4 regions of the Bacillus sp. AFS053548 genome follow, and region 3 is predicted to be linked to each of the others. Evidence: predicted binding sites of a transcription regulator. Region 3 holds the regulator's gene; each other region holds the start of a gene.
What was found. The regulator Rex, encoded in region 3, represses fermentation and respiration genes when NADH is low (regulators of the CRP and FNR family bind a similar motif). The targets are predictions, from matches to a motif close to TTGTGAAATATTTCACAA.

Region 1: adhE (bifunctional acetaldehyde-CoA/alcohol dehydrogenase) is a predicted target of Rex. The motif match lies at 4,850-4,867, and genes of this name have one in related genera.
Region 2: CN946_RS10580 (formate/nitrite transporter family protein) is a predicted target of Rex. The motif match lies at 5,420-5,437, and genes of this name have one in related genera.
Region 4: hcp (hydroxylamine reductase) is a predicted target of Rex. The motif match lies at 6,067-6,084, and genes of this name have one in related genera.

The regions. Positions count from the first base shown of each region.
Region 1 covers NZ_NUHI01000026.1:416,231-424,616, reverse strand. The annotation lists gene CN946_RS15530 (ABC transporter permease) at 1-535, shown strand, start outside; gene CN946_RS15525 (ABC transporter permease) at 536-1,342, shown strand; gene CN946_RS15520 (polyamine ABC transporter substrate-binding protein) at 1,441-2,487, shown strand; gene CN946_RS15515 (MarR family winged helix-turn-helix transcriptional regulator) at 2,529-2,954, opposite strand; partial or broken gene CN946_RS24110 (histidinol dehydrogenase) at 3,155-3,353, shown strand; gene CN946_RS15505 (YitT family protein) at 3,695-4,306, opposite strand; gene adhE (bifunctional acetaldehyde-CoA/alcohol dehydrogenase) at 4,942-7,545, shown strand; gene CN946_RS15495 (RluA family pseudouridine synthase) at 7,644-8,386, shown strand, end outside.
Region 2 covers NZ_NUHI01000020.1:62,870-71,255, forward strand. The annotation lists gene CN946_RS10555 (acetyl-CoA C-acetyltransferase) at 1-903, opposite strand, end outside; gene CN946_RS10560 (3-hydroxyacyl-CoA dehydrogenase/enoyl-CoA hydratase family protein) at 925-3,306, opposite strand; gene CN946_RS10565 (YuzL family protein) at 3,555-3,695, shown strand; gene CN946_RS10570 (proline dehydrogenase family protein) at 3,872-4,789, opposite strand; gene CN946_RS10575 (DUF2573 family protein) at 4,978-5,241, opposite strand; gene CN946_RS10580 (formate/nitrite transporter family protein) at 5,507-6,310, shown strand; gene CN946_RS10585 (GDSL-type esterase/lipase family protein) at 6,426-7,244, shown strand; gene CN946_RS10590 (ABC transporter ATP-binding protein) at 7,237-8,154, shown strand; gene CN946_RS10595 (ABC transporter permease) at 8,180-8,386, shown strand, end outside.
Region 3 covers NZ_NUHI01000031.1:2,477-10,862, forward strand. The annotation lists gene tsaD (tRNA (adenosine(37)-N6)-threonylcarbamoyltransferase complex transferase subunit TsaD) at 1-646, shown strand, start outside; gene abc-f (ribosomal protection-like ABC-F family protein) at 863-2,788, opposite strand; gene CN946_RS16930 (redox-sensing transcriptional repressor Rex) at 2,950-3,576, shown strand; gene CN946_RS16935 (CPBP family intramembrane glutamic endopeptidase) at 3,617-4,288, opposite strand; gene groES (co-chaperone GroES) at 4,563-4,847, shown strand; gene groL (chaperonin GroEL) at 4,907-6,532, shown strand; gene CN946_RS16950 (RNA polymerase sigma factor) at 6,813-7,388, shown strand; gene CN946_RS16955 (anti-sigma factor) at 7,385-8,107, shown strand; gene CN946_RS16960 (hypothetical protein) at 8,157-8,386, opposite strand, start outside.
Region 4 covers NZ_NUHI01000006.1:104,228-112,613, reverse strand. The annotation lists gene CN946_RS04340 (NUDIX domain-containing protein) at 1-514, opposite strand, end outside; gene mciZ (Z-ring formation inhibitor MciZ) at 605-754, shown strand; gene CN946_RS04335 (aldo/keto reductase) at 792-1,703, shown strand; gene CN946_RS04330 (GrpB family protein) at 1,732-2,229, opposite strand; gene CN946_RS04325 (MarR family winged helix-turn-helix transcriptional regulator) at 2,591-3,067, shown strand; gene CN946_RS04320 (MDR family MFS transporter) at 3,067-4,584, shown strand; gene CN946_RS04315 (glycerophosphodiester phosphodiesterase) at 4,760-5,839, shown strand; gene hcp (hydroxylamine reductase) at 6,143-7,432, shown strand; gene moaA (GTP 3',8-cyclase MoaA) at 7,608-8,386, opposite strand, start outside.

The DNA.
Region 1 (8,386 bases), on a different contig from region 3:
GATAAATTTCTTAGTCAGATCTTATGCATTAATTGTTATCCTTCGTTCAAAAGGGATTATTAACACATTATTAATCCAACTAGGTATTATAAAAGAACCTTTACAACTACTTTATAATACACCATCAGTCATAATGGGAATGGTCTATACATTATTACCATTTATGGTGTTACCGATCTTTGTAGCAATTGAACAATTGGATAACCGAAAATTGGACGCTGCTAATGATTTAGGAGCTACTCCATTTCAAACCTTTATCTATGTAACTCTTCCATTAACGATGAAGGGGATTTTTGCAGGTAGTATTTTAGTTTTTGTTGCTTCATTTGGTATGTTTGTCGTTTCTGATGTAATGGGTGGATCAAAAGTTGCTTTAATCGGAAATGTCATTCAAAATCAATTCTTAGCAGCAAGAAACTGGCCATTTGGTTCCGCACTTTCAATTTTCTTAGTCATTACTTCAATCGGTTTAATAGGACTATACTATTTAGCTACAAAAAATATTGGTGCTGATAAAAGTAGAGGTGAAAAATAAATGAAAAAACCTATACTTATTGGATTTTCAACAATTATCTTGATTTGTTTATATTTACCAATCTTGATATTAATACTATTTTCATTTAATAAATCAAAGATTAATGCACAGTGGACTGGATTTACGTTTGATTGGTATTTAAATTTATTTCATAACCCGCAAGTTATTGATGCCTTAATGAATAGTTTATTTATTGCTATTGTAACGACAATCCTTTCAACAATTCTTGGTACTATTTGTGCACTTGCCTTACATAAGCATAAATATAAATTTTCAAATCTTATTAGTGGGCTAGTTTACCTACCAATTGTCGTTCCAGATATATTAATGGGGCTTTCGTTACTAATACTATTTACTAATTTTCATATTGAATTAGGTAGTATCACAATTATTATTGCCCATGTCACTTTTTGTATTTCATATGTCATTATTCTTTTAGCAGCTCGACTTTCAGGAATGTCATCTGATTTAGAAGATGCTGCAAGTGATTTAGGTGCTACACCATGGCAGACATTTAGATTTGTAACTTTACCAGCGCTAATGCCTGGAATTATTGCTTCAGCACTTTTATGTTTTACATTAAGTATTGATGATTTTGTCATAAGCTTCTTTGTTTCAGGACCAGGTTCAACTACATTGCCAATTTATATTTATGGAATGGTAAAAAAAGGTGTTACACCTGAAATAAATGCAATTTCGACGATTTTAATTGTTACAATAATTTTCTTAATGGTAATTTCAGAAGTTTATCGTACAAAAGGTATTAATAATCAAGAGGAATCAGAGAAAAAATCCTATATCGTTTAGGTCTAGTTCCACTTAAAAAAACGAATCTTTGGATTAGAATTCAACTAAGGCATACTGGATTTATTTTCCAAATTTTAAGGAGGTAGTCAGTAGACATTATGAGTATATTTAGAAAAACTGCTGCAATAATGGTTTCTTTAGGCTTAGTAAGTTTACTTTTATCTGCTTGTTCAGTTGGAAAAAAAGAATTAAATATTTATAGCTGGGCAGATAATTTTGACGAGAAGGTTTTAGAATCATTTGAAAAGAAATATGATGTTAAAATTAATTATCAAGTTTTTGCAAGTAATGAAGAGTTGTATGCAAAACTAAAAGCTGGTGGTTCGAACTATGATGTAATCCAGCCTTCAGATTATATGGTTAAATTAATGATTCATCAAAATATGTTGGCTAAATTGGATAAAAGTAAAATGCCAAATTTAAATAATATTTCATCAGAATATACAAATCAAGAGTTTGATCCAAAAGGTGACTATTCAGTTGTTTATACTGGGGGATTAACGGGGATTGCCTATAATCCAAAATATGTAAAAGAAAATATAGATAGCTGGAATGATCTATGGAACCCAAAATACAAAGGTCATGTAACTTTACTTGATGACAATAGAGAAGTATTTGGAATGGGATTAATTAAAAATGGTTATTCAAATAGTTCAACAAATGAAGACGAATTGCTAAAAGCTTATAACAATTTAAAAACATTAACACCTAACTTATTAGCATTCGACACAGATACGGTGAAACAAAAGTTTATTACAGAAGATGCATGGATTGGTCAAGTATGGTCCGGAGATGCTGCATATATTCAAAAAGAGCTTAAAGATATTAAATGGGTTATACCAAAAGAAGGATCATCAAGATGGGCAGATACATTAGCAATACCAAAAGATGCAAAACAAAAAGATCTAGCTGAAAAGTTTATTAACTATCTATATGACCCAAAAGTAAGTGCACAAAATTATGAGGCTATTGGTTATGCTGATCCAAATAGTAAATCAGGACCATATCATTCAACGGAGTATAAACAAAATCCGTTTATTAATGTAACAAAAGAACAAACTGATGCAACCAACTGGATTAAGGACGTTGGGGACCAAACAGAATTATATGATAAGTATTGGACAGAATTAAAAACTGGCAAATAATATTTCAAACTAAAAAGGTTATCTCCTTAGAGATAACCTTTTTAGTTTGAGATTAATTTGTTTAATAAAAAACGAAATTGATCTCTTTCACTATGTGAAAGATTTTCGAATAAATTTAGCCACAATTCTTGACGGAAATTGAAGTTTTCTTCAATCAAACGTTTTCCTTCATCGGTTAATTCAAGCCATGTAACTCTTCGATCCCGGCTATCTCTTTTTCGAGAAATTAAGTGATTATTAACCAATTTATTCACAGCTGTCGTAATAGAACCTGATGATAATCCAATTTGTCTTCCAAGTTCAGAAGCAGTAAGTTTTTGATTTTTATATATTAAATATAAAAGCAAATATTTTGGTGGAGTTAAGGAGTTTTTTACTTCCTCATCAGTTTTTTGCCAGTTTTTTCGAACTCGAATCATTAAGCTTGTTAAATCATCTAGAAGAAGTTTGTCGTTTTCGGTTAACAAGGCAGCCCACCTCCTAAATTATGATTTAAAGTTGTTAATAAAGTGGGTATTGTACGTATAGGTTACCAATATTTTAAATCATTTTCAAGAATGCAGGGAAATTAGCCAAGATTTTTAAATTTGTAAAGTTTTGGCTGTATAGTATCTATAGTGTTTTGTAAATAGTATGATAAAAGAGACATTGGTAGGGGTGAAGTTCAATGTTTAAGTATTTTAAGTTTAAAATAAATGATACTGTTCAATTTGTAAAGAACGATGGTCATTTCTATCGAGTGATCGGGTACAGGATCGAAAAAAGTATTTATTTAAATGATGAGTACAGTAGCATTATATACGAACTCTTACGAGAATTTGATGGTCTTCAAGTTGACGCTGAAGAAGAAGAATTAGTAAGCGTATCGAACTTTGATGAATTCTACGGTTCAATGTTTGAAAAACTAGGTACATTTACAATTAAGTTTGCTAAAAAGCAAGAAGAAGTAAAGAAAACAAATATGGGTGAAGCCTCATCTGTGGACGAGCTATTAGATAAATATAATGATTATCGAAGACTGGCAATACTTTTTAAAGATTGTCTTTACGATTTAGCTGCCGAAAATGTTCTAAATGAGCTCACCGATTTTTCTGAATCAAAAAAAGATTACATGCATTAAGGTTCAGACTGTTGATAACCGCTTTCAATTAGTCTGAATTCAAATTATTTGAAACTCTAATTTACAACGTAAAAAAGATTACATGCATTAAGCATGTAATCTTTTTTCATTAGTTTTAATTGTAACAGATTTTTTTTGAAATTTACTTTCATAGACCAATTCTGTTACTTTCGCACAGATTGCAACAGAAAGAATTGTATATCCTACTTCATTCCATGATAGGTAGGATAGTGAACAAAGAAGAATGACAGCATCAAAAATAAAATATACTTTACCGATCGATATTTTTGATTTTTTGCTCATTATTATTGTTATTAAATCATCTCCACCTGTTGCACCACCACTTCTTAGAATTAACCCTAAACCAAGTCCAGCGAAAATTCCACCTAAAATAGCGGGTATCCAAAGATGATTTCCAAAATTAAATGTAATATTGGAAGTTGTTTTTTCTATTATAGAATAAAAAACAGAAAACGAGATGGCTCCGATGGTAGTATTAATTAATAATTTTCTACCTAAATACAAACCAGCGATCAAGATAATTGGAATATCGAGTAGCAAAGTTGTAATTGAAGGTGATATATTTAGTGCGTTCTTTACTAATAAAGCAATACCAATAAATCCACCTTCAGCTAAATTATTTTGATAATGAAAATGATACAGTGTAGTGGCTAAAATAAATGAACCAATTAAAATCATTAAGGTCTCACCCAAACGATTGTTACTCATTGTTATTTCCTCTTTTCGTAGTTAGTAGTTAAAAGTGCAGCTTATAAACTAACTACGTACATATAGAGCTCGTAGTTAGTTTTTTGGCTTTCTAACTACATAGCTATATATCATTGAAGAAATAACATAATCGCCTGTCAACCATAGTTTCGCCTACCTTCAGTTTTATTTTAGAGTTCTTTTGGTTCTCTAAATTAAAACTGCTAAGTGTAGGATAAGTCTTTACGTTGCCAAATGCTCCTTCGAGCAATCATGGTTACACGTCCTTTTTACCAGTTTTGTTAGAAAAATCTAACAGGTGAAAAATAAGTTCTATGAGAACTTATTCTTAATTTTATCATATGCGAAATTATTTGAAAAAAGAAAAGAATTAACAAAAATCTACAAAAAGTTAGAAGTAAGGAAAGGAATAGGTAGAAGAGGAACATGTTTCGCTGAAAAAATGTAAAATATTTCACAAATTAGACATAGCAATTTTAATAAAAAGGATATATATTATATTTGTAAACAATATTGTGAAATGTTTCACAAGTATAAATGATAAATGGGAATTAATGAACCTTAAATAGGCTGATTAATCTCCAACATCAGAGGAGGAGAGCCAAATGGCTGTTCAAGAAAAAATTGTAAATGAAATTAGTAACGCTTCTAAAATGGTAAATGACTTAGTCGTAAAAGGACAAAAAGCATTAAAAGAATTTGAAAGCTTTAATCAAGATCAAATCAACGAAATTGTACATTCGATGGTGTTAGCTGGTTTGGATCAACATATGCCACTTGCAAAAATGGCAGTTGAGGAAACAGGGCGTGGGATATATGAGGATAAAATTATTAAAAATATATTTGCGACAGAATATATATGGAATTCAATAAAAGATAATAAAACGGTTGGGATAATAAGTGAAGATATACAAACTGGAATAACAGAAATTGCTGAACCTGTTGGGGTAATTGCAGGTGTCACTCCAACAACTAATCCTACATCAACAACATTATTTAAAGCAATCATTGCGATTAAAACAAGAAATCCAATTATTTTCGCTTTTCATCCTTCCGCACAAAAATGTAGTAAAGAAGCAGCAAGAATCGTTCGTGATGCGGCAATAAAAGCTGGAGCACCTGAAAACTGTGTACAATGGATTGAAGTCCCTTCTATTGAAGCAACAAAGTGTTTAATGAATCATGAAGGAGTAGCACTTGTTTTAGCAACAGGTGGTGCTGGAATGGTTAAATCAGCTTATAGTACAGGAAAACCTGCTTTAGGGGTTGGACCTGGTAATGTACCATGTTATATTGAGAAATCTGCTGAAATTAAGAGTGCAGTGAATGATCTTATTCTTTCAAAAACATTTGATAATGGAATGATTTGTGCTTCTGAACAAGCAGTTATTGTAGATAAAGAAGTTTATGAAGAAGTGAAAGCAGAGTTAAAAGCAAATAATTGTTATTATGCTACAAAAGAAGATAAACAGAAATTAGAAAAGCTTGTCATAAATGAAGCTACATGTGCTGTAAATGGTGACATTGTTGGTAAGTCTGCATATGAAATTGCAACAATAGCTGGAGTAAATGTACCAGTAGATACAAAAATTCTTATCGTTGAATGTGAAGCCGTTGGTGCAAATGAACCTTTAACAAGAGAAAAACTAAGTCCAGTTTTAGCTGCAATTAAAGTAGATGGAAAAGAAGAAGGGTTTAAACGTTGTGAAGAAATGTTACAGCTAGGAGGATTAGGCCATTCGGCAGTTATTCATAGTAATAATGAAGAAATTCAAAAAGAATTTGGACTAAGAATGAAAGCATGTCGTGTTATTGCAAATGCTCCTTCAGCACATGGTGGAATTGGGGATTTATATAACGCATTTATTCCTTCTCTTACATTAGGCTGTGGATCGCACGGTAAAAACTCTGTTTCGACTAATGTGACAACTGTACACTTATTAAATATTAAAAAATTAGGAAGAAGAAATATGAATATGCAATGGGTCAAACTGCCACCAAAAATTTATTTTGAAAAATATTCAACTCAGTATTTAGAAAAAATGCCAAAGGTTAAAAAAGTATTTATTGTAACAGATGAGGCAATGGTTAAATTAGGTTATGTTGACGTGATTAAATATTATTTAGAAAAAAGACAAGAAAATATTCAAATTGAAATCTTTTCAGATGTAGAACCAGATCCTTCAGATGTTACTGTATTGAAGGGTGCAGATAGAATGTTATCATTTGAACCGGATACTATTATCGCTTTTGGCGGTGGATCAGCAATGGACGCAGCCAAGGGTATGTGGATGTTCTTTGAATACCCAGAAACTACTTTAGACGGACCTAAACAAAAATTCTTAGATATTCGAAAAAGAGCTTATAAATACCCTAAATTAGGTCGTAAAGCTCAGTTTGTTGCAATACCAACTACTTCTGGTACTGGTTCAGAGGTTACACCTTTTGCTGTAATTACTGATAAAGCTAACAATATTAAATATCCTTTAGCTGATTATGAATTAACGCCTGATGTTGCAATTATTGACCCTCAGTTCGTATCAACTGTTCCTAAAAGTATTACAGCAGATACTGGTATGGATGTATTAACTCATGCAATTGAGGCTTATGTAAGTGTTTTAGCTAATGATTATACAGATGGATTAGCATTACAAGCTATAAAATTAGTGTTTAAATATTTACCTATAGCATACAAAGATGGAAACGATTTTGAAGCACGTGAAAAAATGCATAATGCTTCAGCAATAGCAGGTATGGCATTTGCAAATGCGTTCTTAGGAATTAACCACAGTTTAGCGCATAAAATTGGAGCGGAATTCCATATCCCTCATGGTAGAGCGAATGCAATCTTAATGCCACATGTAATAAGATACAATGCTAAAAAACCAACTAAGTTTACAGCATTCCCAAAATATAAGCATTTCATTGCAGATGAACGATATGCTGAAATTGCTCGTTTCCTAGGTCTTCCAGCTTCAACTATTGAAGAAGGCGTTGAAAGTTTAATTACAGCAGTTATTAAATTATCTAAGGAATTAAATATAAATATGAGTATCGAAGCACAAGGAGTTACTGAAAAAGAATTTTTAGAAAAAGTTTCATATTTAGCTGATCGTGCTTTCGAAGATCAATGTACTACTGCAAATCCAAAACTACCTCTAGTAAAAGAATTAGAAGAAGTTTATCTGAATGCTTTCAAAGGATGTTAATGAATTTAAATTTTTCATTAAGGAGCACCTTAACAGGTGCTTCTTTTTTGACTAATTATATTTTGATATAATAGTCATATTGAAAGTGGTGATTAATGATGGAGTTAAAGCAACAAAATCCATGGTTTAAGGTAATAATAGGTGTTGAGCATAATAATCAAACAGTGGAGTCATATTTAAAAAATGTGTGGCAGTTTCCAAAGAAGTTGCTACATGAATTAAGGATGGCAAAAGGTTGTAGGATTAACGGAGAAATTAAACCTTGGAATACAATCCTATTGAGTGGTGACCAAGTTGAAATGCAATTGTACATAGAAGAGGATTTTGGTGTAATTCCACAGGAACAATCTATTGAGATCTGCTACGAAGACGAACATTTACTTATTGCTAATAAACCATTTGGAGTCGACACACATACGAATGAAAAAGGACAGTTAAATACATTAGCAAATGGGGTAGCATTTCATTTTCAAGAAAATGGATTGAAAACAAAAGTACGCCATATACACCGTCTCGATAAAGACACTACCGGTGGAGTCGTATTTGCTAAACACGCATTAAGTAGTTCAATTCTAGATTCGATGTTAAGTCAACGTAAAATAAAACGTACCTATACAGCTATAGTTGAAGGGAATGTTAAATCACCAAAAGGTACAATAAATGAAGCGATTGGAAGGGATCGACATCATCCTACCAGAAGAAGGGTTTCACCAAAAGGCGATAAAGCAATTACACATTATAAAAAAATAAGATATATATCAAAGTTGAACGTAACAATATTAGAATGTCAGTTAGATACTGGTCGAACACATCAAATCCGAGTTCATTTAAGTTTTTTAGG
Region 2 (8,386 bases), on a different contig from region 3:
TAATTTAAGAGCTTTTGGAATTGCTTCAACAGGTCCAATTCCCATAACCTCAGGAGCTACACCAGCGACTGCAAAAGAACGGAATTTTAATAATGGACTTAATCCTTCAGCTTCAGCTTTTTCGCGATCCATTACTAATACTGCTGCAGCCCCATCACTTGTTTGCGAAGAGTTTCCAGCCGTTACTGAACCTCTCACATTAAATGCTGGTCTTAATTTACCTAATACTTCAGAAGATGTACCTTCACGAACTCCCTCATCTTGAGAGAAAGTAAAATTCTTTTCTTCCAATTTATTGTTTGCGTTAACCGAACGCAGCGTCACATCAACTGGAACGATTTCGTCTACAAAACGCCCTTCTTTAATAGCTGCTGCAGCGCGCCTGTGACTACGTACCGCAAAAGCATCTTGATCTTCTCTTGAAATACCATAACGATTGGCAACTTGCTCAGCAGTATGCCCCATACCCATGTAGTACTCAGGTGCATTTTCTACTAATCTACTATTTAAACGAGCGACATGCCCTCCCATTGGAAGTAAACTCATTGATTCTGCTCCGCCTGCAATAATAGCTTCAGAGTGACCTAACATAATACGTTCACTAGCATAAGCGATACTTTGTAGACCTGAAGAACAATAACGGTTCACTGTAATTCCTGGAACTGAATGCGGTAATCCAGCAAGTGCTCCAATATTACGCGCCATGTTAAAACCTTGCTCAGCTTCCGGCGATGAGCAACCAAAAATGATATCATCGATTGGACCATCGTAATTTCCCGCACGCTTTAATGTTTCTTTTACAACTAATGCCCCTAAATCATCTGGACGAACTGTTGCTAGTGATCCTTTTTTCGCTTTACCTACAGGTGTTCTCGCACCTGCTACAATAACAGCTTCTCTCATGTTCTTCCCTCCCTCTTTAGATTAATTACGTAACGGTTTTCCTTTTACAAGCATGTGTTGCATACGTGCTTGAGATTTCATTTCAGAAATTAAACTTAAAAATGCTTCACGTTCAATATTTAATAAATACTCTTCGTCTACTAACGTTCCGAATGGTACTTTTCCACCTGCAATTACATACGCTAATTTCTTAGCAATTGTTAAATCATGTTCACTAATATAGCCAGAATAGTACATTGAGTTTGCACCAGCTAATAAAGTTGCATAACCAGACTCACCAACTACTGGTACTTTTTCACGACTTGGAGCGCTATAACCTGCTTCATATAACTCAAGTACTCGTTGTTTTGCTTCATAAATTAAGTGATCTGCATTAAATACTTTGCGATCATCATGATTTAAGAAACCATTTTCAAATGCTTCTTGAGCAGAAGTCGATACTTTTGCCATTGCAACTGTCTCAAACACACGATTTGCAAGACCTTGTAAGTCAAACTCAACACCTTCTGGGAACTGTTTTAATTGTTTAATATAAAGCTCTTTACTACCGCCCCCACCTGGGATTAAGCCTACTCCAACTTCTACTAAGCCCATATAAGTTTCAGAAGAGGCAACTACGCTAGCAGCTGGTAAACAAATTTCAGCACCGCCACCTAGTGTCATACCGTAAGGAGCGACAACTACCGGCTTATCTGAGTACTTAATTTTCATCATTGCTTGTTGGAATCCTTTAACAACCATTTCAATCTCAAAATAGTTGTCATCTTGCGCTTCCATTAAAATCATTGCCAAATTAGCACCAACGCAGAAGTTTTTAGTTTGGTTACCAATAACTAAGCCTTTATAATTTTTTGAAACTTCATCAACTGCGAAGTTAACCATTTGCGTAATATCCATACCAATTGCATTGCTCTTTGTATGGAATTCTAAACATGCAACTCCATCTCCAAGGTCAATTAGACTCGCACCTGAATTTTGTTTAATTATTCGACCTTGTTCTTTTAAAACACTTAATTTAACTTCTTTATCATTTCTTACTAGCTCTTCATATTGGCCATTATGATAGAAGCTAGTAACTCCATTGTCTTGCTTATAAAATGTTTCATTACCACTATCGATCATATTCTTAACCCAATTCGGTACAGTTAGGCCTTCGCTTTCCATTCGTACGACTGATTTAGATACACCAATTGCATCCCAAATTTCAAATGGTCCTAAATCCCATCCAAATCCCCATTTCATTGCTTGGTCAATTCCGACGATGTTATCAGAAATTTCACCAGACAATTCAGCTGAATAGACTAATACCGGGCTAATAATGCTCCATAAGAAATTACCTGCACGATCATCAGCGTATACAAGCGCTTTCAACTTATTCGCTAAGCCTTTAACTTGTTTAATGCTTTCAGTTGAAGCTGTTTTTAAGCTTTTTCTTTCTCCATATTCAAATGTGCTTGGATCTAATTCTAAGATTTCTTTACCTTGCTTTAAGAAGAATCCTTGCCCAGACTTACTTCCAAGCCAATTACGATTAGCCATTTCCTTCATAAATTCTGGAACTTTAAATACTTCCTTCTCTTCGCCTTCTACTAGCTCATAAACATTGTTTGCAACATGGATAAATGTATCTAATCCAACTACGTCCAATGTACGGAATGTAGCACTAGAAGGGCGTCCAATCATTGGACCAGTAATTGAATCAACTTCACCAACACTGTATCCGCCTTTTAGCATTTCTTGTACAGTTACAAGTAATCCGTAAGTTCCGATACGGTTTCCAATAAAGTTTGGAGTATCTTTTGCTAATACAACGCCTTTACCTAAAACGTCTTCTCCAAAACTTTTCATAAATGTAAGTACTTCTTCAGATGTATGTTTAGTAGGAATAACTTCTAATAATTTTAAATAACGTGGTGGGTTAAAAAAGTGAGTGCCTAAGAAATGTTTCTTGAAGTCATCTGAACAATTTTCAGACATTGCTTCAATTGAAATACCAGATGTATTTGAGCTCACGATTGAGCCTGGTTTGCGGTATGCATCTACCTTTGCTAATACTTGTTTTTTAATTGTTAAATTTTCAACAACTACTTCAATAATCCAGTCAACTTCGTTTAAACGACTCATGTCATCTTCAAAGTTACCTGCTTGAATTAACGTTAAGTTTTTCTTAGATGCAAGAGGAGCTGGCTTTTGTTTCAATAATTTCTGAATAGCCGTTTGACTAAATCGATTACGAAATTCTTTGGAGTCAGTAGAAAGACCTTTTGCAGCATCTTCCTCAGATAGTTCTCTTGGGACAATATCAAGTAGTAATGTTGGAATACCTATGTTTGCCAAGTGTGCAGCGATACCAGATCCCATCACACCAGAGCCGAGTACAGCGGCTTTTTTAATTTTTTGGATCATATGCATTTCTCCTCCTCATATCTTTGAATGAATACTCATTCACTTTCTGGATAAAACAATCCATTATCAATGAGCCCTCTTCTTCCACTATATGATAAATTCTCATTTTTCGCAATAAACAAAAAGTTCAAATTAATAAAATTTTATTTTCGATTGAACTCTCTCTCTGCTTTTTTTATCACACTCCATTTTTTACTAATAAGTTTATTTAAATAGGTTAGTCTAAGAAATGGAGGTGATAAGATATGAAACGTGAAAGAAATCCATCAAAGGGTGGAGTTAGTGCAGCAAGTGTTCAAGGTAATGCAAGTCATGGAGATCAAAGAGAAGAAAAAGGAAGACAAAGTAACAATCAGCAGTACGGTAAAAAAAATATGGGTCAGTAAGCTTTTTTCACTCAAATTTAATAGCAAAACTAGGCCTTTGCTGACTAAAGCAATTATATGAATAATGTTGTTTTACTAATAACTACTTATCACAAAAAAATCCTGTATAAAGAGAAAAAGGCTGACTAAAAAGGATCCTCACTCAATCCTTTTTAGTTAGCCTCTTTAATTTTAAATTATTTACTGAACATACCTTTTAATACGAATGCAACGTTTGCAGGACGTTCTGCTAGACGACGCATGAAGTATCCGTACCAGTCAGTACCATAAGGAACATAAACTCGCATATTATAGCCTTCTTTAACAAGCTCTAATTGACGCTCTGTACGAATTCCGTATAACATTTGGAACTCAAATTGATCATTTGGAATATTATGTTCTTTTACTAATTGTTTTGTATACTCAATCATTGCTTCATCATGTGAAGCGATCGCAGTAAAGTTACCGTTTAATAAGTGCATTTTAATGATTTTTTTGAAGTTTTCATCCACATCTTTTTTCTCTGGGAATGCTACTTCAGCAGGCTCTTTATAGGCACCTTTTACTAAACGTAAATTTGGTTTTAAGCTGTTTAAATCTGTAATATCGTTTTCAGTTCTGTATAAATAAGCTTGGATAACTGTTCCGATATTATCGTACTCAGATCTTAATTGCTTAAAGATACGAATTGTTTTTTCACAACGAGTGAAATCTTCCATATCAATTGTAACGAATACACCATTCTTTTTAGCTGCCTCTAAAATACGACGCATGTTTGATAAAACTAACTCGTCAGAAATATCAAGACCCATCGAAGTCATTTTTAGAGAACATTGTGAATTTAATTTTTCTTTTCCAATCGCTTCAATTGCTTCGATACAGTGATCAGCCATTTCATTTGCTTCTTCAACCGTGTCAACGAATTCTCCAAGATAATCAATTGTTACTTTTAAATTCTTTTTATTTAAGTCCTTAATAACTTTTGTAGCTAAATCGATTGTTTCGCCTGCAACAAAACGTCCTGCACCAAATCTTAGGCCATATTTTTTAGCCATTTTAGTTAAAAACTTATTTTTAGACATAAATAAAAAAGCATTCTTCATAACTTGTTCCATTACTCTACCCCCAAAATTAAACTTTACTTTTCTCTCTATATATTACTAATGTATCATTTAATGAAATTTGTTAAAACAATTATTTAATAATTTGTCGAATTTTGTTTATTGAAAAATGTATGCCCTTACTTAATATTATATTATCATAATTTATATATGTCGTCATCTTTGAAAATTATGGATAAATATTATTGCTTATTTTTGTTAGCCATTGCTTCTCTATGCTGGTCATTTAACGTTTTAATCTCTTTAATTAAATTAACAACTTCATCTTTAGCTTGAGGATATGTATCATTCCAATGTTTTACTAATGCGGGCATTGATTTTGATATGTATGTATACATAACCCACTTTTCCACTTTTGCCTGTTTTTCCTCTGACCAATCGCCTAATAACAATTCCGTATATTTTTTTAGTAACGCATCAAATTTTGCTTCAAATTCATTTTCCAAACGAAATCACCTCTCCATATTATTATTAAGTTTTCAAAATCTAATTTGAATCTTTCCTTTTTTTACCTAAACCTATTTACTATGAAATTATATTATATCTTCAACCAGTTTTACGGTGATTATTTAAAAATGTAAAGTAAAAATAATAAATAGTATATAACTTGTTCAATTTCATATTTTGTTCATAATTTCACAAACTTATCGACATTTTTTGTCTGTATACTATATATGTGTTAATCAAAGAGCGTATAGGGAGTGAAACCATTTGGAACGAGATAGTATCCAATATTGTATTGATTTAGCTCTTAAAAAAAAGAAAATACTAGATCAAAGCTTAATTAAATATTTAACTCGTGCTGCCTTAGCTTCTATTTATATAAGCTTTATTCTCATTGTCTGTTTAAAATTAGCCGAATTATTTAGATTACAAAATTCACCATTTTCATCTGTAGCTTATCCACTTGTTTTTTCTACGGCATTAATTATGATTATTTATGGTGGTGGAGAATTATTTACTAGTAATACGATGTATTTTACCTTCTCTACATTAGCTAAAAAAACTTCAAAACTAGATTTAGTAAAAAACTGGATTGCATGTTACTCAGGGAATATTATTGGAGCATTTATTTTTGCGATTATTTATTTTTTAACAGGTTTAGCAAAAGATTTTCCTGCCGATCATTTTTTAACAGGTGTAGTTGACCATAAAATTCACGCATCATTTTTCCACTTATTTTTTAAAGGTATTTTATGTAATTGGCTTGTCTGTCTCGCTTGTTTTTTACCAACTAGATTTAAAGATGATTTAGCAAAAATGTTACTGATCTTTTTATTAGTATTTGCTTTCTTCTTCTCTGGTTATGAACACAGTATCGCAAATATAGCTGTCTTTACATTATCTTATATCATTCCACATCATGTAGCCTTTACATTTGGTGATGTATTGCATAATTTAATTCCAGTTACACTTGGAAATATGATTGGTGGTTCAGTTGGTGTCGGAATGGCATATTACTACTTGAATAATGAACAAAAATTAGAAGTAAAAGAATTAAAACGTGCTTCATAAACCTAATCTACCTGTCTTCTTTTTTTTGAAGACAGGTTTTTTCGTGCAAATCTAATTTTATTATGGTAATAATGATTTTATAATGAAAATTTTTCCTTTTTTGGTGGTGTGAAATTTGAAATACAATCATTTTGTTCGGTTTATCATGTTCATTTCATTACTTTGTTTTCTTTTATTATCATATGGCTTCGTGAAAGGTGCTTATTCAGTTTTAAATCCTCAAAAGAGCAAACTAATCGTGAATAATAATGCACAGAAAAAAAATCAAAATGACAGTGTTCACAAAAACAATAAACTGAAGATTGTTGCATTAGGAGATTCACTTACGCGTGGTGTCGGTGATGATGAAGGAACAGGTTATGTAGGAAGAGTAAAAACGATTCTTCAAAAAGAGTATAAACAACCAACAACGATCACAAATTTAGCTGTTAGTGGCGCAAAAACATCAAATTTACTTAACGATTTAAAGAAAAAAAATATACAAGAAACGATTGGCTCTGCTGACATAATCGTTCTTTCCATAGGAAGTAATGATTTATTTCCTGGCGCTAATCAATTAAACGAACAATTTTTAAAGTCATATCGACCAGATGAAAAAACGTTTAAAAATAATCTACAATCAATTTTTAAACTAATACGTCAAAAAAATACTACAGCATCTATTTATGCGTTTGGATATTATAATCCATTTCATAATGTTCAAGGATTAGATGCATCGTCAAGCTTTGTATCTAGATGGAACAATCTACTTGAATTATCGGTACTTCAAACTACTAATGCATACGTCATTCCAACATTCGATTTATTTTTTAACGAAGAAAAGAAATATTTGTACACTGACCATTTTCATCCGAACAAAGACGGTTATATTGAAATGGCCAATCGCTTAACTAGTAAAATAGGAAGTCAGCTTCGAGGTGAGTCGAATGAATAAAGTTCTTAAATTAGATGGTGTTACAAAGAGTATTAAAGGAAAAGTACTAGTCCATAAAGTTTCATTTGAAGTTTATGAAGGTGAAGTATTTGGCTTTCTAGGTCCAAATGGGGCAGGAAAAACAACAACTATTCGAATGCTAGTCGGATTAATCAAACCAACAAAAGGAACAATTGAAATCGCTGGTTATCCAGTTAAAACTCATTTCAAAGAAGCAATGCGACAAATTGGTTGTATTGTAGAGAATCCAGAATTATACGGTTATTTAACCGGATGGGAAAATCTAAATCAATTTGCGAGAATGTTAGGAATTAAAGATGAGAAAAAAATAAGTGAAGTCGTAAATTTAGTTAAATTAACCGATCGAATTCATGAAAAAGTAAAGACGTATTCACTCGGAATGAAGCAAAGATTAGGAATTGCTCAAGCATTACTTGGAGGCCCTAAACTTCTAATTTTAGATGAACCTACTAATGGATTAGACCCAGCCGGTATTCGTGAATTACGTGAATTTATTCATATGCTTGTAAAAGAGCAAAATATAAGTGTTTTTATTTCAAGTCACTTATTAAGTGAAATCGAATTGATTTGTGATCGCGTAGGAATTATAAATAGAGGAAAAATGGTTAGAGTCTCAACAGTAAAAGAATTAATAAAGGAAGCTGCTGAAAGAGTTGAATGGCGGGTTTCTCCAATACAAAAAGCGCTAGATTTATTAAAAAAGGATTCTACGATTCAAGATATCATAGTAAAGGATGAGCTTATCCAATGCCGAATGTCTCCTCTGAAAATAAATGAGGTCATTCAACAATTCGTAGCAGTAGATGTGCAAGTGAATGGCGTTAAAACAATGTCTGAAACATTGGAAGATTTATTCATGGAAATGACTGGAGGCGAGGTTCGTGGCTGAACTAATTAGACTCGTCTTTAACGAAATTGAAAAAATGGTTAGGAAAAGAAGAATACTTGTTATCTTTTTCATTTTAGCAGTGCTAATCCCTATTTTTGTTTATGCTCAACTGCAGCAAACTGAAGAAACAATTAAAAGACTTGGTACTGATAATTGGAAAGTAGCACTTCAACAAAAAATAGTCGACCAGCAAAATAGATTAAATTCATCAGGAATACCTGAAGAATGGAAA
Region 3 (8,386 bases):
TGTACAGCCCCTGCAATATCCACTATTAGCCTTAGTAGTTTCTGGTGGGCATACAGAGCTTGTCTACATGAAGGAAGATGGCATTTTTGAGGTAATAGGTGAAACAAGGGATGATGCAGCAGGAGAAGCTTATGATAAGGTCGCTAGAACACTTAAATTACCTTATCCAGGTGGTCCTCACATTGATCGTCTAGCACAAGAAGGAAATGCAACTATTCCTTTTCCTAGAGCATGGTTAGAAGAGGGAAGCTATGATTTTAGTTTTAGTGGATTAAAGTCAGCAGTTATTAATTATATGCATAATGCTGAACAAAGAGGCGAGGAAGTATCACCAGCTGATGTCGCAGCAAGCTTCCAAGAGAGTGTAATTGAAGTAATTGTTACAAAAACAATTCAAGCTGCAAAAGAATATAATGTAAAACAAGTTTTATTAGCCGGAGGAGTTGCAGCTAATAAAGGGTTGAGAGCTACATTACAAGAAGAGATGAATGCTTTGAGTAATATAGAATTAGTTATACCACCACTATCACTTTGTACAGATAATGCTGCGATGATTGGTGCTGCTGCATTTATCCGTTTAAAACAAGGGAAACTAGGTAATTTGGCATTAAACGGGAATCCAGGTTTGGATTTAGAGAATATGTAAGAAGTACTTATTCACAATTTTTTTATAAAATGTGGATAAGTACTTTTTATTTGTTAAAAACTTATTAAACTATGTGTACAAAATTGTGTATAACATTACTGTTTTGCTGTGGATAATGTGTATAAACCTGTGTAAAAGCTAAATGATAATTGAATATATGTGGATAAATATGTAGATAAGAAAAAACGGATAGCAAAAAGCTTATCCGTTTAGTCATTACTCTTGTAAGTTCTCCCATTCTTCCATTAGGTCTATTAACTTAGCTTCGATATCATTTTTCTTATTTGTTAATTCTTGTACTAATTGAAAATTACCGTAAACTTCTGGCTTACATAATTCTAGTTCGATCGTCTCTATATCAAGCTCAAATTGCGATATATTACTTTCAATCTCCTCTATACGGCGCTGAGTTTGACGGATTTTTTTCTTCAATTCTTTGTCTTGTTGATAATCAGAAATTGGTTGAGAAGATTGTTTAACTTGTGATAATGTAGCCTCTTTTTCTGCTTGTTCTTTTTCAAATGCTTCGTTTTTCTTAAATTGATAATAGTCATAATCACCCAAATAAATTGATAATCCTGCTTTTGCTAGTTCAAAAGTTTTTGTGGATAATCTGTTCATAAAGTAACGATCATGAGAAACAAATAAAATCGTTCCAGGGTAATCTAATAAAGCATTTTCTAACACTTCTTTACTATCTAAATCTAAATGGTTAGTAGGTTCATCAAGAATTAAGAAATTAGCTTTTTTCATCATAAGCTTAGCTAAAGCTAATCTAGCCTTTTCTCCACCACTTAAAGAGGTAACAATTTTTGTCACATCATCTCCAGAAAATAAAAAGTTCCCTAATATTGTTCGAATTTCTTGTTCGGCCATTAATGGATAATCATCCCAAAGTTCGTCTAATACTCTTTTATTAGAAGTTAGTTTTGCTTGCTCTTGATCATAATAACCAACTGAAACATTTGCACCAAAATCAATCGTTCCTTGTAATTTTTCTAAATCTCCAATAATCGTTTTAAGTAATGTCGATTTACCTACACCATTTGGACCGACTAATGCGACACTATCCCCTCGATTCAGTACGAATCTCATCGTATGATCGATTGTTGGGATACGATCATAGCCAATAAATAAATCTTGTACAGACAACACATCATTACCGCTTTGTTTTTCAATTGTAAATGAAAAATTAGCCGAAGACTCGTCACCAAGTGGCCTGTCTAATCGAACCATTCGATCTAATTGTTTCCTACGACTTTGAGCTCTTTTAGTAGTTGAAGCACGCGCAATATTACGCTGCACAAAATCTTCAAGTTTAGAGATTTCCTCTTGTTGCTTTTCGAACTGTTTTAACTCTTGTTCATATTGAGCTGCCTTTAGTTCAAGGTACTTACTATAATTCCCAACAAATCGTTGATGCTTATGGTTAGATATTTCATAAACAATATTAACAACTTGATCAAGAAAATATCGATCGTGGGAAACGATTAATACTGCACCAGGGTATGACTGTAAGTAGCGCTCTAACCAACTAAGAGTGTCAATATCTAAATGGTTCGTAGGCTCATCCAAGATTAACAAATCAGGCTTCGTTAATAATAGCTTACCTAATGCCAGTCTTGTCTTTTGTCCACCGCTTAACGAAGAAATTTTTGTTTCGTAATCTTCATTACTAAAACCTAAACCACTAATTATTGAACGAATATCTGCTTCAAACTGGTAACCACCGTTTTCTTTGAATGTATATTGAAGATGATCATATTCATTCATAACCTTGTCATAAACGGCTTGATTAGAATAGACATCCTCCCTAGTCATTTTAACTTCTAATTTTCTCATATTATCCTGCATCTCTACTAAATGATTAAATACAGAATAATATTCTTCCCAAATCGTTTTATCGCTTTGTAAACCAGAGTTTTGGGCTAGGTAGCCTACAGTAACGTCTTTAGGTTTATTTATTTCACCGCCATCATAGGATATTTCACCTGCTATGATTTTCAATAATGTAGATTTTCCTGCACCATTACGTCCAACAATGGCAACTCGATCACTCGTTTGAACTTCTAATTTTATATTTGAAAGTATAATGTCACTACCAAAATACTTTGAGACATTATTTACTTGTAAAAGAATCATGGATAACACCTCATTGCAAAATTTTTTATCTATGTAACTGTAGACTGTCAAAATTCTTAAATATAGTGTATATTTTACATTAGAACAAGTACTTTATTACTAAAATAAAGTCAAATTACACACCATAGTAAAAAGAATTACAGTAAGTGGGGGATTAAAAAATGGATTCGGAACAAATTAAAATTCCACAAGCTACTGCTAAACGTCTACCTTTATATTACCGTTTTATAAAGAATTTGTCTTTATCAGGTAAACAAAGAGTTTCTTCAGCAGAGTTAAGTGAAGCAGTAAAGGTAGATTCCGCTACAATCAGAAGAGATTTTTCATATTTTGGAGCACTTGGTAAAAAAGGTTATGGCTATAACGTAAATTATTTATTAACTTTTTTCTCGAAAGCGCTTAACCAGCATGAAGTTATGAAAGTTGCATTAATTGGTGTTGGTAATTTAGGAACTGCATTCTTACATTATAATTTTATAAAAAATAATAATACAAAAATTGAGATGGCATTTGATATTGATCCAAATAAAATAGGTACTGAAATAGGTGGAGTACCCGTTTATAATCTAGATCATCTAGAGGAAGTTATGAATGAAGATATTCAAATCGTTATTTTAACTGTTCCTGCACCTGTAGCACAATCAATAGCTGATCGATTAAAAGGAAAAAATATTAGAGGAATTTTAAATTTCACACCTGCACGAATTAGTGTACCAGAACATATTCGCATTCATCATATAGACTTAGCAGTTGAACTTCAAACATTGGCATATTTTTTACAACAATAAATTCATATTAAAATAAAAACCCCCAAAAACTTGGGGGTTTTTAATGTAAATTGATCTGCTGAAAAACGACAAAAGAGTTCATTAACATATGGGTTAAGATTGGTACCATAATTGAGTTTGTTCGTTTATACAGATAACAAAATACAAAACCGATTAGAAAGTAAGATAAAAAGAAGGGCAAGTCTCCATGCATAAGCGAAAAGATCGCTGAACTAATCCCAGCAGAAATAATAAATGGTAATCGATTATAAAGCCTTCTAAAAATGATTCGTCGAAAAATAATCTCTTCTAAAATTGGTGCAACCAGACTTGGGATGATAATAAAAGCCGGGTTAAGCTTAGCGATGTTTATGATATTTTGAGTATTTTCTGAGCCCTTATTTAAATCAAATACATAAATTAAAATTAAATTACAAACAATTTGAGTTAGCATTGTTATGAAGTAACCTAAAATAACCCAATTTATTATTGTACGATAATTAGTTTTTAGATTCTTTATTCCTTCATAAATGGGCTTATGTAATAAGATAAGAATAATAATTAATCCACTTACGAAACTAATACAACCCCATAATGCCACCGCTTCAAGAGAAGCTGTTTTCTGATCTACTCCAACGTATAAGTTACTATTTAATAAATAGGGCACCCCAAATACCGCTGAATATTGAAGAACGACATACGTTAATAAAATCCATAAATCTCTAGTTTTCAATACGTTAGCTCCTTTGTGTTGATATTTTTCATAACCCAAAGGTTTATAACAACACGTACATTATTTTACTCGTTTCTTTTGTTTCTTAAAAGAAATTTTCACTTTTTATTTTACTTTTGATTGTAAAGAAAAAAACTTATTAAATTTCGACAAGAAAAGTGCCTGCTTCGGGCTTGCAAAATTTTTTGATATTATTTAAACTAATAATTGTGTTAGCACTCAATATACATGAGTGCTAAAAAATAATGATTTGATTATTGAGGAGGTATTACACATGTTAAAGCCATTAGGTGATCGTGTTGTAATTGAGCTTGTTGAGTCTGAAGAAAAAACTGCTAGTGGTATCGTGTTACCAGGTAGTGCACAAGAAAAGCCACAAGAAGGCAAAGTTGTTGCAGTAGGTACTGGCCGAGTACTTGAAAATGGTGAGCGCGTAGCTTTAGAAGTATCTGTAGGTGACCGCATTATCTTCTCTAAATATTCAGGAACAGAAGTTAAGTACGGTGGTACTGAATACTTAGTACTTCGCGAAAACGATATACTTGCAATCATAGGTTAATAAAATAAAAATACTTAAATTAAAAAATATATTTTTTATATTATAAGGAGGTCATTTTCATGGCAAAGGACATTAGATTTGGTGAAGAAGCACGTCGCGCAATGTTACGTGGTGTAGACGCTTTAGCTGATGCTGTAAAAGTAACTTTAGGACCAAAAGGACGTAACGTAGTTCTTGAGAAAAAATTCGGGTCTCCATTAATTACAAATGATGGTGTTACAATCGCAAAAGAAATCGAATTAGAAGATGCATTTGAAAATATGGGTGCAAAATTAGTTGCTGAAGTTGCTAGCAAAACAAATGACGTTGCTGGGGACGGTACAACAACTGCGACAGTTTTAGCTCAAGCTATGATTCGTGAGGGTCTTAAAAACGTAACTGCTGGTGCAAATCCAATGGGTATCCGTAAAGGTATCGAAAAAGCAGTTGCTGTAGCAATCGAAGAATTAAAAACAATCTCAAAACCAATTGAAGGTAAAGAGTCAATCGCACAAGTTGCTGCAATTTCTTCAGCGGATCCAGAAGTTGGACAATTAATTGCTGAAGCAATGGAGCGTGTTGGTAATGATGGAGTTATTACTCTTGAAGAATCAAAAGGTTTCACAACTGAGTTAGAAGTAGTAGAAGGTATGCAATTTGACCGTGGATACTCTTCTCCTTACATGGTTACAAATTCAGAGAAAATGGTTGCTGAATTAGAAAATCCATATATTTTAATCACAGATAAAAAAGTAACAAACATTCAAGAAATCTTACCAGTACTTGAGCAAGTTGTTCAACAAGGTAAGCCACTATTAATCATTGCTGAGGATGTTGAAGGTGAAGCACAAGCAACGATCATCGTAAATAAATTACGTGGTACGTTCAATGCAGTTACTGTTAAAGCTCCTGGCTTCGGTGACCGTCGTAAAGCAATGTTAGAAGATATCGCGATCTTAACTGGCGGTGAAGTGATTACAGAAGAATTAGGATTAGATCTTAAAACAACTAACATCACTCAATTAGGTCGTGCTTCAAAAGTTGTAGTAACAAAAGAAAACACTACAATCGTTGAAGGTGCTGGTGAAACTGAAGCTATCCAAAGACGTATCGGCGTAATCCGTGCTCAATTAGAAGAAACTACTTCTGAATTTGATCGCGAAAAATTACAAGAGCGTTTAGCTAAATTAGCTGGTGGTGTAGCAGTAATCAAAGTTGGTGCTGCAACTGAAACTGAATTAAAAGAACGTAAATTACGTATTGAAGATGCGTTAAACTCAACACGTGCTGCAGTTGAAGAAGGTATTGTAGCAGGTGGTGGTACTGCATTAATGAGCGTATACAATAAAGTAGCTGCAATCGAAGCAGAAGGTGACGTAGCAACAGGTATCAACATCGTATTACGTGCACTTGAATCTCCGGTGCGTCAAATCGCTACAAATGCAGGTCTAGAAGGATCAGTAATTATTGAAAAATTAAAAGTTGCGGAAGTTGGCGTTGGTTTCAATGCTGCTAACGGACAATGGGTAAACATGATCGAAGAAGGGATCGTTGACCCAACTAAAGTTACACGTTCTGCACTTCAAAACGCAGCATCTGTTTCAGCTATGTTCTTAACAACTGAAGCAGTAGTAGCTGATATCCCTGAGAAAAATGCTCCAGCTATGCCTGACATGGGCATGGGCGGCATGGGCGGCATGATGTAATAAAGAAAAAACCCTTGAGCAATCAAGGGTTTTTTTTATGTTTATAAATAATAGTAATTGATATAATCCCCTATAGGTAGACAGGAAAAAAAGAGAACATGCTATGATGATCTTAACTGTTTATCTGTAAGGGGATTTTTTGTGGCAAAGAAAGTACAAAATTTATTTCCTTTAAAAACAAAAATATCAAATTCAAATCTTTTAAATCAAACCGTTTTCCATTATTGTTCGTTACTTATTAAAAGGAATCATGTAAATAATGAGGAGGCTTGCTTTTTTTATGCAAAAAATGAGTGACGCAGAGTTGATGCATCTAATAAAAGAAAAACATCGGCCTGCATTAGAAGAATTATATGATCGTTATATTAAAGTTGTATACTCGTTTAGTTTAAAATCAACGAAGGATCCAGAGAAATCAAAGGGAATCGTCCAGGCTGTATTTATGAGAATTTGGACCACGAAGAATGCTTATGATCCGGAAAAAGGTCAATTTATAAATTGGCTACTTACAATTACTAGAAATATCACTATCGATCATCATCGTAAGGAGAAAAAGGAACAATCTTTAATTGCAATTGGACAGGAACAATTGGAGCAAATACCGGAATACCCTTCCAATAATCCCGCCGAAATAGTGTCTAAGAAGTTGCTAAGAGAACAAATACAGCATGCTTATCAATACCTTTCAAACAGCCAAATCGAGCTAATTCAGTGGTTATATTGGGAAGGATATACACTTCGTGAAATAGCTGAGATGAAGCAAGAACCTATTGGAACGATTAAAAGTCGATTACATCAAACCTTAAAAATTTTAAGAAATAGGATGGAACCGGAGTTAGGGGGAATGAAAAATTGACTAATAATAAAGGTTGTTCATTTTCCAATGATTTAGTCTCATATATGCTCGGAGAAGTTACAGAAGAAGAAAAGATTTTATTTGAAGAACATATTTTAAATTGTGTATTTTGTCGTTTGGAAGTCCAAGAGATGGAGGAGGCATGGAATGTGATTCCGTTAAGTTTGGATGATGTAGAAGTTCCCACAGATTTAAAGGAAGATGTAATGAATTATATTTTTCAATCTGATAAATCTACTGTTAAAAATCCAATAGTTCGCTTTCGCAAATTCCTATACGTTTTGGCAGCTGCTATAATACTAGTTTCCTTTGTTGGCCTACTATGGAATAATCTTTACCTTAAACAAGAGTTAGCCCAGGTAAGTAAAAAGACAATCTCACCAACAGACGTTGTTCAAGTATATTCATTAAAATCTACCAATCCCGAAGTAAATTTAGCAAATGGAAATGCGTGGGTTTACAAGCAAGGTGCTCGAAAACAGATTGTTTTTAAACTACGAGGGCTTGCGACTACAAAAGGTACTGAGGCTTATCAAGCGTGGTTAATCCATGATGGAAAGCGAAGAAGTGCGGGAACTTTTCATGTTGATAAAAATGGTAATGGTTTTCTTACTTACGTTTTAAATGAAAAAGAGCAGTCTTTTGAAGCAATCGGTATTTCGCTTGAACCAGATGCAAATGGTATCCAGCCACGTGGAAAAAAAGTTTTAGGAACATAAAGTAAATTGCCCATGATTCAGTTAAAAGAATCATGGGCTAAAAGCTTCACTATTTTTTAATACTATTTGTTGGTGAAGTTATTAACCATCCAACAGGAGCTCCTCCAATTGCGTGAGTTAAAGTTCGATCTTCGATTACAGCTGGTTCAGAATTCCTCGCAATACTCCCGTCTTGTTTTACATTATAATATATGCTTCCATCATTAACGTTCTTATCTTTAAAGCTAAACATAACTGGATTATTAAACTTGGAAATTATTTCATTAGTCTTTGAATCCA
Region 4 (8,386 bases), on a different contig from region 3:
CTGCAAAACATGTTTTTGCATCATGGATTGAACCTTTTTTTAGCTCTTCTAGACAATCGTCTAATGTTAGCTCAAAAATTTCAACAAATTCATCTTCATCTAAAGCAGCACTATTTTCTAATTTCTTTAAACCTTTTGCTACATATATATGTATATACTCGTCTGCAAACCCCGGTGAAGTATAAAAAGATTGTATGTGTTCCCACTCGGCTGCTTCATATCCAGTCTCTTCTTCTAGCTCTCGTTTAGCTGTTACAAGTGGCTCTTCGCCTTTTTCTAATTTTCCTGCTGGAATTTCTAAAAGACTTCTTTCTAGTGCTTTTCGAAACTGCTCTACAAATACTATTTTTCCTTCATTTGTAATTGGAATAACAGCCACTGCGCCGGGATGCTTTACGATTTCACGCGTACTTGTATTTCCATTCGGTAATTCTACCTTTTGATGATAGAGAGATATAACTCTTCCTGTGAATACTTTTTCTTCTGCTAGTGTTTTTTCTTCAAATTTTTTCATTTTTTTCATCACCTTGTTCTAATTTATATGGTTGTCACATACATTTTATCATTTATTTCATTAAAATACTTTCTGAAATGAGGTAGTCTGATGAAAATGTGTATGACGGAAAATTCTGTTGTCCTTGTGGGCTCCAAAACAGAAATTTTAAAAACCCTCGAAGTTATTGGTATGCAATATAAAACCGTTCAAGAATGGATTCAAAACTCCAATGGTAAGCTTCTCTATGTTGTAAAATAATTCTCTTTTCCCTACAATTAAATTTGGAGGGATTTATATGAAAAAACGTAAGCTTGGTTCTACTTTATTAGAAATATCTGAAATTGGTTTAGGTTGTATGTCTCTTGGGACAGAAGAAAATGAGGCGATTTCAACTATTCATGCCGCAATCGATGCTGGAATCAATTACTTTGATACAGCTGATTTATATGATTTTGGTAAAAATGAAGAAATCGTTGGAAAAGCTTTAAAAGGTCGTAGAGATCAAGTGGTTATTGCAACGAAAGTCGGAAACCGTTGGAATAATACAGATGATAATAAATGGTATTGGGATCCGTCGAGAGCATATATTAAAGAAGCTGTAAAAGACAGTCTACGTGGGCTAAATACAGATTATATCGATTATTATCAACTTCACGGTGGGACAATCGAGGATCAATATGAAGAAACTATTTTTACTTTTGATGAACTAGTAAAAGAAGGCTTAATTCGCCATTATGGAATTTCTTCAATTCGTCCGAATGTTATTAATCGATTTGTAAATCATTCATCTATACAAGGTGTTATGATGCAATATAATGTATTAGAGCGTAGGCCTGAAGAATTCTTTCCGCTTTTCGACAAACATAATATTTCTGTCATTGCACGCGGTTCCGTAGCAAAAGGGCTATTAACAAGTAAATGGGAAAAGAAACTATCTAACAATGGCTATATGTCATACTCAGAACAAGAATGTAATAAAATAATCCAAAAACTTCTCCAACTTCTAGATGAGGAACAATCCTTACATAGCTTAGCTTTACATTATGTTCTTTCTCATAAAGCAGTTTCATCGTTGGCTGTTGGAGCTCGTAATAAAGAACAATTACTAGATAATATTAACGCTTACTTTGCAAAACCATTAAATTCGCAACAAATCGCCCAAATAAAAGAAATTTCACTTCTTACGAAATATGAGGCACATCGATAAGCCACTCCTTCCTTCTATGGAAGGAGTGTTATTTCTTCCATTTACTTGCTTTTCGATCGATTTCATCTAAAAATTCTTTTCGTCCCCTTTTATATTCTGATTTGTTTTTAGCAAGTTCCTTTTTTAATTTTATATATTCCATTGCTTGATCCGTATGCGCGATCATATATTCCCTAAATGCAATATTTCGTTCAACCGCAGCATTTCCATTTTCGTATACTTGAATATGGAAGCTACAATTATCATCACATTTGATAAAAAATCTTCTGTCTTGCTTAGATTGATCTCCCATTTGTTCGTAATCTAAGGTTTTTAGAACATCACTATACTCATCAAACTTTTTTAAGCATTTTACTACAATCATTAAGTCAATGATTGGCATCGCAAACATATTCGGAATTGAAGTACTCCCTATATGATAAATTGCTGCTTTCTCCGGTAATAATAGATCAATTGCCTTTTTTTCCGACTGGAAATCTTCTTCCCAGGAAGTACGATAAGGTACAAATTCAATTTTCTTCTTCACTTTAGAACACCTACACTTTTTTCATTAATTTCCTTTTATAGCATTCGTTAAAGGACACTTAATTATTGAAAAAATAAAATGGTGAAGTAAGTGCATGAAAAAATCTGATATCATCGTGACTTTTTACCTATCTCCCAATCCCTAGAATTAAACTATTTCTATTTAAATAACTTAATCCCTTTTCCCTAAAACATACTTAAAAAATGTTCAAAAATCATATTTTAATACTAAATTAAATTTTGGTTAAAATACTCACAATTTCTACTTTAATTGGTTTCTTTGAATTATAATTATTTTAGTTACTAAGATATTTAGTTACGTTAACTTTTTATAGTACTTCCTATTTTAAGGAGAGAATGAAATGTCAGAAAACCCAATCATTCGAAGTGAATTTATTCCATCTCTAATTATGGAATTTAGAAAATTTAACACTTCAATCGTTCTTTTTAACGAAGGGCTTGCCTCAAACCTTCATTTAAATGCGACTGATTTACGATGTCGAGAACTACTTTGCCACACTGGTCCGATTACAGCTGGAAAGTTATCTCAATTAACACATCTATCTACTGGTGCTATAACAGGGGTTATTGACCGACTTGAAAAAGTCAACTTTGTTGAACGTATTCAAGATCCTAATGATCGTAGACGAGTAATTATTCAACCTGTATATGAACGTGATGATGAATTAGCAGAGCTTTTTAAACCATTATCTGACTCTCTTTCTAATATTTTTAACCAGTATGATGACAAAGAGTTAACACTATTATTTAAATTTTGGAACGATATTAATGAGTTGATTCCAAAAGAGACTAAAGAATTAAATAAGGGGGAAACTTAATGGTTTCAAAAGACAGTAAGGTTGGCTTTGTCGTAGCAGGTCTATTATTAGGAATGCTCATGGCGGCTATGGATAACACAATTGTTTCAGCTTCGATGCCGACAATTGTTGGAGAACTAGGTGGTTTAGACCAATTTATTTGGGTAACCTCTGCATATTTGGTTGCTACTATGGCAAGTATGCCGATTTTTGGAAAGTTATCTGATATGTATGGACGTAAACGATTTTATTTATTAGGACTTTTAATTTTCTTAATTGGTTCTGCATTATGTGGAACAGCAAATAGCATTGTTCAATTAAGTGTTTATCGTGCGATACAAGGAATTGGTGGAGGTTCACTAATGCCAATAGCCTTTACAATTATTTTCGATATTTTCCCTCCTGAAAAACGAGGAAAAATGACTGGTTTATTTGGTGCAGTTTTTGGTCTTTCTAGTGTATTTGGACCACTTTTAGGAGCATATATTACTGATCAAATTGATTGGCGTTGGATTTTCTATATTAACTTACCTTTAGGTATTATTTCTTTATATTTAATTTCTCAGTTTTATAAAGAAAATCTACATCTTAGAAAACTTAAAATCGACTGGTTTGGTGCAATTACACTTGTTGGTTCAGTTGTCAGTTTAATGTTTGCACTTGAACTGGGTGGAAATGAATATGATTGGAATTCCGGTCCAATTATTTCCTTATTTGCCATCTTTGCAGTATTGTTTATCGCATTTATTATAATTGAAAGAAAAGTTGAAGAGCCAATTATCTCATTTAGCTTATTTAAAAAGCAGCTATTTGCGGCAACTCAAGGTGTTGCATTTTTCTACGGTTCTGCTTTTATTATTACGACTGTATTAATTCCACTTTTTGTTCAATCAGTTTATGGTGGTACAGCTACAAATTCTGGTATCATTCTTATTCCGATGATGCTTGGTTCAGTTGTAGGTAGCCAAGTAGCAGGACAATCGGTACGTAAATTTAGTTATAGAAGCATCATGTTAGTTTCAGTTGTTTTATTCTTTATTGGTATGTATTTATTAAGCACATTAGATACTGATACAGCTCGATCAACAGTAACGTTTTACATGATTATCGCTGGTCTTGGAATGGGTTGTTCATTCTCACTATTGAGTATGGCAACTCAACACAAAATCGAACCTCAAAAACGAGGCATTGCTACATCAACAAATACTTTCTTTAGAACATTAGGTATGACAATTGGTGTTACTATTTTTGGTACAATTCAAAACCACGTATTTAAAAATAAATTAAGTGATTTACTTGGTAATTTAGGTGGATTTGGAGGGAAAGTTGACTCACGTGCATTATTATCCGCTGATGCTAGAGCTAAAATTCCACCAGAAGTACTTCATAAAATCTCAGAAGCAATGGCTCACTCTGTTGCGACTACATTTAAATGGACACTAATTCCAATTACTTTAGGTTTTATCGCGATTATCTTAATGGGTAAAGAAAAGTTAACTTTTGAAGTAAAAGAAAATCGAGCGAAAAAAGCTCAATAAAAATAAAGCCAAATCCGATTTAAAATGGATTTGGCTTATTTTTTTCTCTAAAAAACTAATTATTTTTACATTTTTCAACATTTATTTACTTTTATTTATTATTTTAATCATTTCAACTTAAAATTCGTCAACTATTCTTATAGTGTAATAGATTTATATGAGGAGATGATTAAAATTGAATAGGAAAAAGTTAATTTTAGCAGCAATGACATCACTAATGGTATATTCAGGAGTTAGCCAAGTTTCAGCACAAACAATATCTGTGCACCAGAATACGTTTAAGTCATTTGGACCAAAAGGATTTGACCTTCAAGCACACCGTGGAGGACTGGGGCTTACAGTTGAATCAACTATAGCTTCATTCTCACATGCACTTGAACTCGGAGTAAGTACCCTTGAGCTTGACGTACAAATAACTGAGGATCATCAAGCTGTTATAACGCACGATCGTAAGATTTCAAGTACAAAATGTTCTGACACGAAACCAGCATTCGTTGGTGATTCGGAGTACCCATACGTTGGAAAATACATAAAAGATTTAACGCTTGCTCAAGTAAGAACGCTCGATTGTGGTTCAAAAGGTCTACCCCAATTCCCTGGTCAGCAACTAAGTCCTGGCGCTCGTATGCCACTGTTGTCCGAGGTATTTGATCTTGTAAAGAAATACAAAGCTAAAAAAGTGTGGATGAATATCGAAACGAAAGTTGAGGCTGGAGCACCAGAACAAACAGCTCCTCGAGAGGAATTTGTTCAGATCGTTGCCAAACAAGTACGTGAAGCTGGGATGTTGAACCAAGTGTCAATTCAGAGCTTTGACTGGGGTTCGCTCAAGCTTATGAATGAAGTTGAACCACGATTGCCTCTTGTTGCGCTAACGAACGGACCAGAATTTCTACAACCAGGCAAACCTGGTAAATCACCTTGGTTAGGCGGAATCGATATAGATGATTTTGATGGAAATCTCGTTGCTGCGGCTCATTCATTAGGTGTAGATGCAATTTCTCCAGTCCATGGATTCCCACAGGATGGCAAAATTAATGATTCAAACTACACGCCTTATATTACTAAAAGTATGGTTCAAGAAGCTCACCAGTACGGTATAAAGGTCATCCCATGGACAGTTGACGACCAACCTACAATGCAAAAGCTTATTGATGATGGTGTTGATGGAATCATAACAGATTATCCTGACCGACTACGTGATGTGATGAATCAGAATCATTTTAAGTTACCTAATAGCTACTCTGCTAAGTAATTCATAAATTTAAATTTATTGTATTATACTCTCATTATATAATTTTAAAAAAACAATGTTTTGTTCAATCTAAATGATGATTTTTGAAAAAAAAGGTGTCTATTTAGGCACCCTTTTTTTAATTATTAGATATATATACTTCCAGCTCTCTATTTTTTTTCTATAGATCTTATTTAATTTTATATCTTTTTTATTCGAAATAAATAATTTATGAGTTTAGAGATTTCATGTGATTTAAGTCACAAACAATGATTATATCCCCCCATATAATGAAGTTAGTAAAAATTGTTAGGGGGATGAAGGATGTTTTGTAACCAATGTGAACAAACTCCGGTTGGTGGTTGTAAAATTGTAGGTGTATGTGGAAAAGACGAAACAATTGCAAGTTTACAAGATACGATGGTTTATGGGTTAAAGGGAATTGCAGCTTATCGAACACATGCAGCTCAATTAGGGTATACCGATCCATTTGTTGACCAAGTAACACATGAAGCTCTATATATGACTTTAACAAATTCTAATTTTAACTTACAAGAACACATAGAAATGGCAATGAAAGTGGGTCAAGCCGCAATTCGTGTAATGGAGCTTTTAGATGAAGCTCATATAAAACATTTTGGAATTCCTGAACCTGTACAAGTTTCTTCTAATAAAATCGAAGGAAAATGCATTGTTGTAACTGGTCACAATTTATTTGCATTAGAAGAATTGTTAAAACAAACAGAGGGTAAAGGTATACATATTTACACTCACTCTGAAATGCTACCGGCTCACGGTTATCCAGCATTGAAAAAATATCCACATTTAAAGGGTAACATTGGAAAAGCTTGGTTTGATCAACGTCGTTTATTTGAAAAATTCCCAGGAGCAATTTTAGCAACTACAAACTGTGTGATGCCAATAAAGGGAAGTTATGCAGATCGCTTCTACTCATATGAAGTGGCGGGATTAGAAGGAGTAACAAAGGTTATAGAGGAAGATTTTTCACCATTAATTCAACGTGCATTAGAACTACCAGAAGCAAATATCGAATCAGAAGAAGTAATGACTACTGGATATCATCACGAAACAGTTTTGTCGATTGCTCCTGAAATTGTAGAAGCTGTAAAAAATGGAAAAATTCAACGTTTCTTTGTTGTAGCAGGTTGTGACGCCCCGGGTAAAGGTGGAGAATATTATCGTGAGCTTGTAACTTCTTTACCAAATGATACAGTAGTTTTAACAACATCTTGCGGTAAATTTCGCTTTAATGATGTAGACTATGGTACTGTAAATGGTACAAATATTCCTAGATTTATAGATTTAGGGCAATGCAATAATTCAATTTCTACAATAAAAATTGCGGCTGCATTAGCGGATGCATTTAATTGTAGTGTCAATGAATTGCCAGTGAGTATTATACTTTCTTGGTTTGAGCAAAAAGCCGTTGCTATTTTATTAGGATTATTTAGTCTTGGAATCCAAGATATTCGAATCGGACCAAAAGCACCTGACTTTATTAATGAAGGCGTATTAAATGTATTAGTTGATACATTTGGTTTAAAATTAATTACAAATGCACAAGACGATTTAAAAGCAATATTACAAGGATAATGTCTTAATGCATAAGGAACTTCTCTTAAAAGAGAAGTTCTTTTATTTATTTTTCAGTTCCATTACCAATGAATGCTTAGAGTTTGTTCAATCATATCGAACGTATTTTTCTGTGTTGCTATATATCATGTTTCAAATACAAATAAAAAAACAACTATAGATAAATAGTTGTTTCTTATCCACCAATATAAGACATTTCAATTTTACGATTTTTATTACTTTCTTCTGTACGAATCTCAGAGTATCTGTCATCTCGTTTTTCCCATATTGATTGAATTGTTGTGGAAATGTATTTATCTGTAACGCCAGTACGTAACATTTTTCTTAAGTCATACCCTTCTGAAGTGAATAGACAGGTGTATAGCTTTCCATCTGTAGATAGGCGGGCTCTCGTACATGAACCACAGAAGGTTTCTGTAACTGATGAAATAAATCCAACTTCAGTATTCGTTCCTTTATATCGATATCGTTTTGCTACCTCGCCAAAGAAATCCTGCTCTATGGGCTCCAACTGATATTGATCTTGGATCATATCGAATAATTGCTTCTTTGAGATAACGTCTTTAAAATTCCATCCATTTGTACACCCTACATCCATATACTCTATAAAGCGTAATGTAATATTTTTCTCTTTAAAAAAACGCACCATTGGTAATACTTCAGTATCATTTAAGCCTTTCTTTACTACCATATTTACTTTGACTTCTAGCCCTGCTTCCCTAGCTGCAAAAATTCCGTTTAAAACTGTGGAAACGCTCATATTCATATTATTTATCTTCATGAAAACTTTATCATCTAAAGAATCTAAGCTCACATTTACGCGGCAAATTCCAGCTTCTTTAAGAGCTTTGGCGTTTTTTGCCAAAAATACACCATTTGTTGTTAAAGTCACATATTTAATTCCTTCAATTTCTAAAAGACGTTTAACCAGTATTGGTAGATCTTTTCTTAAAA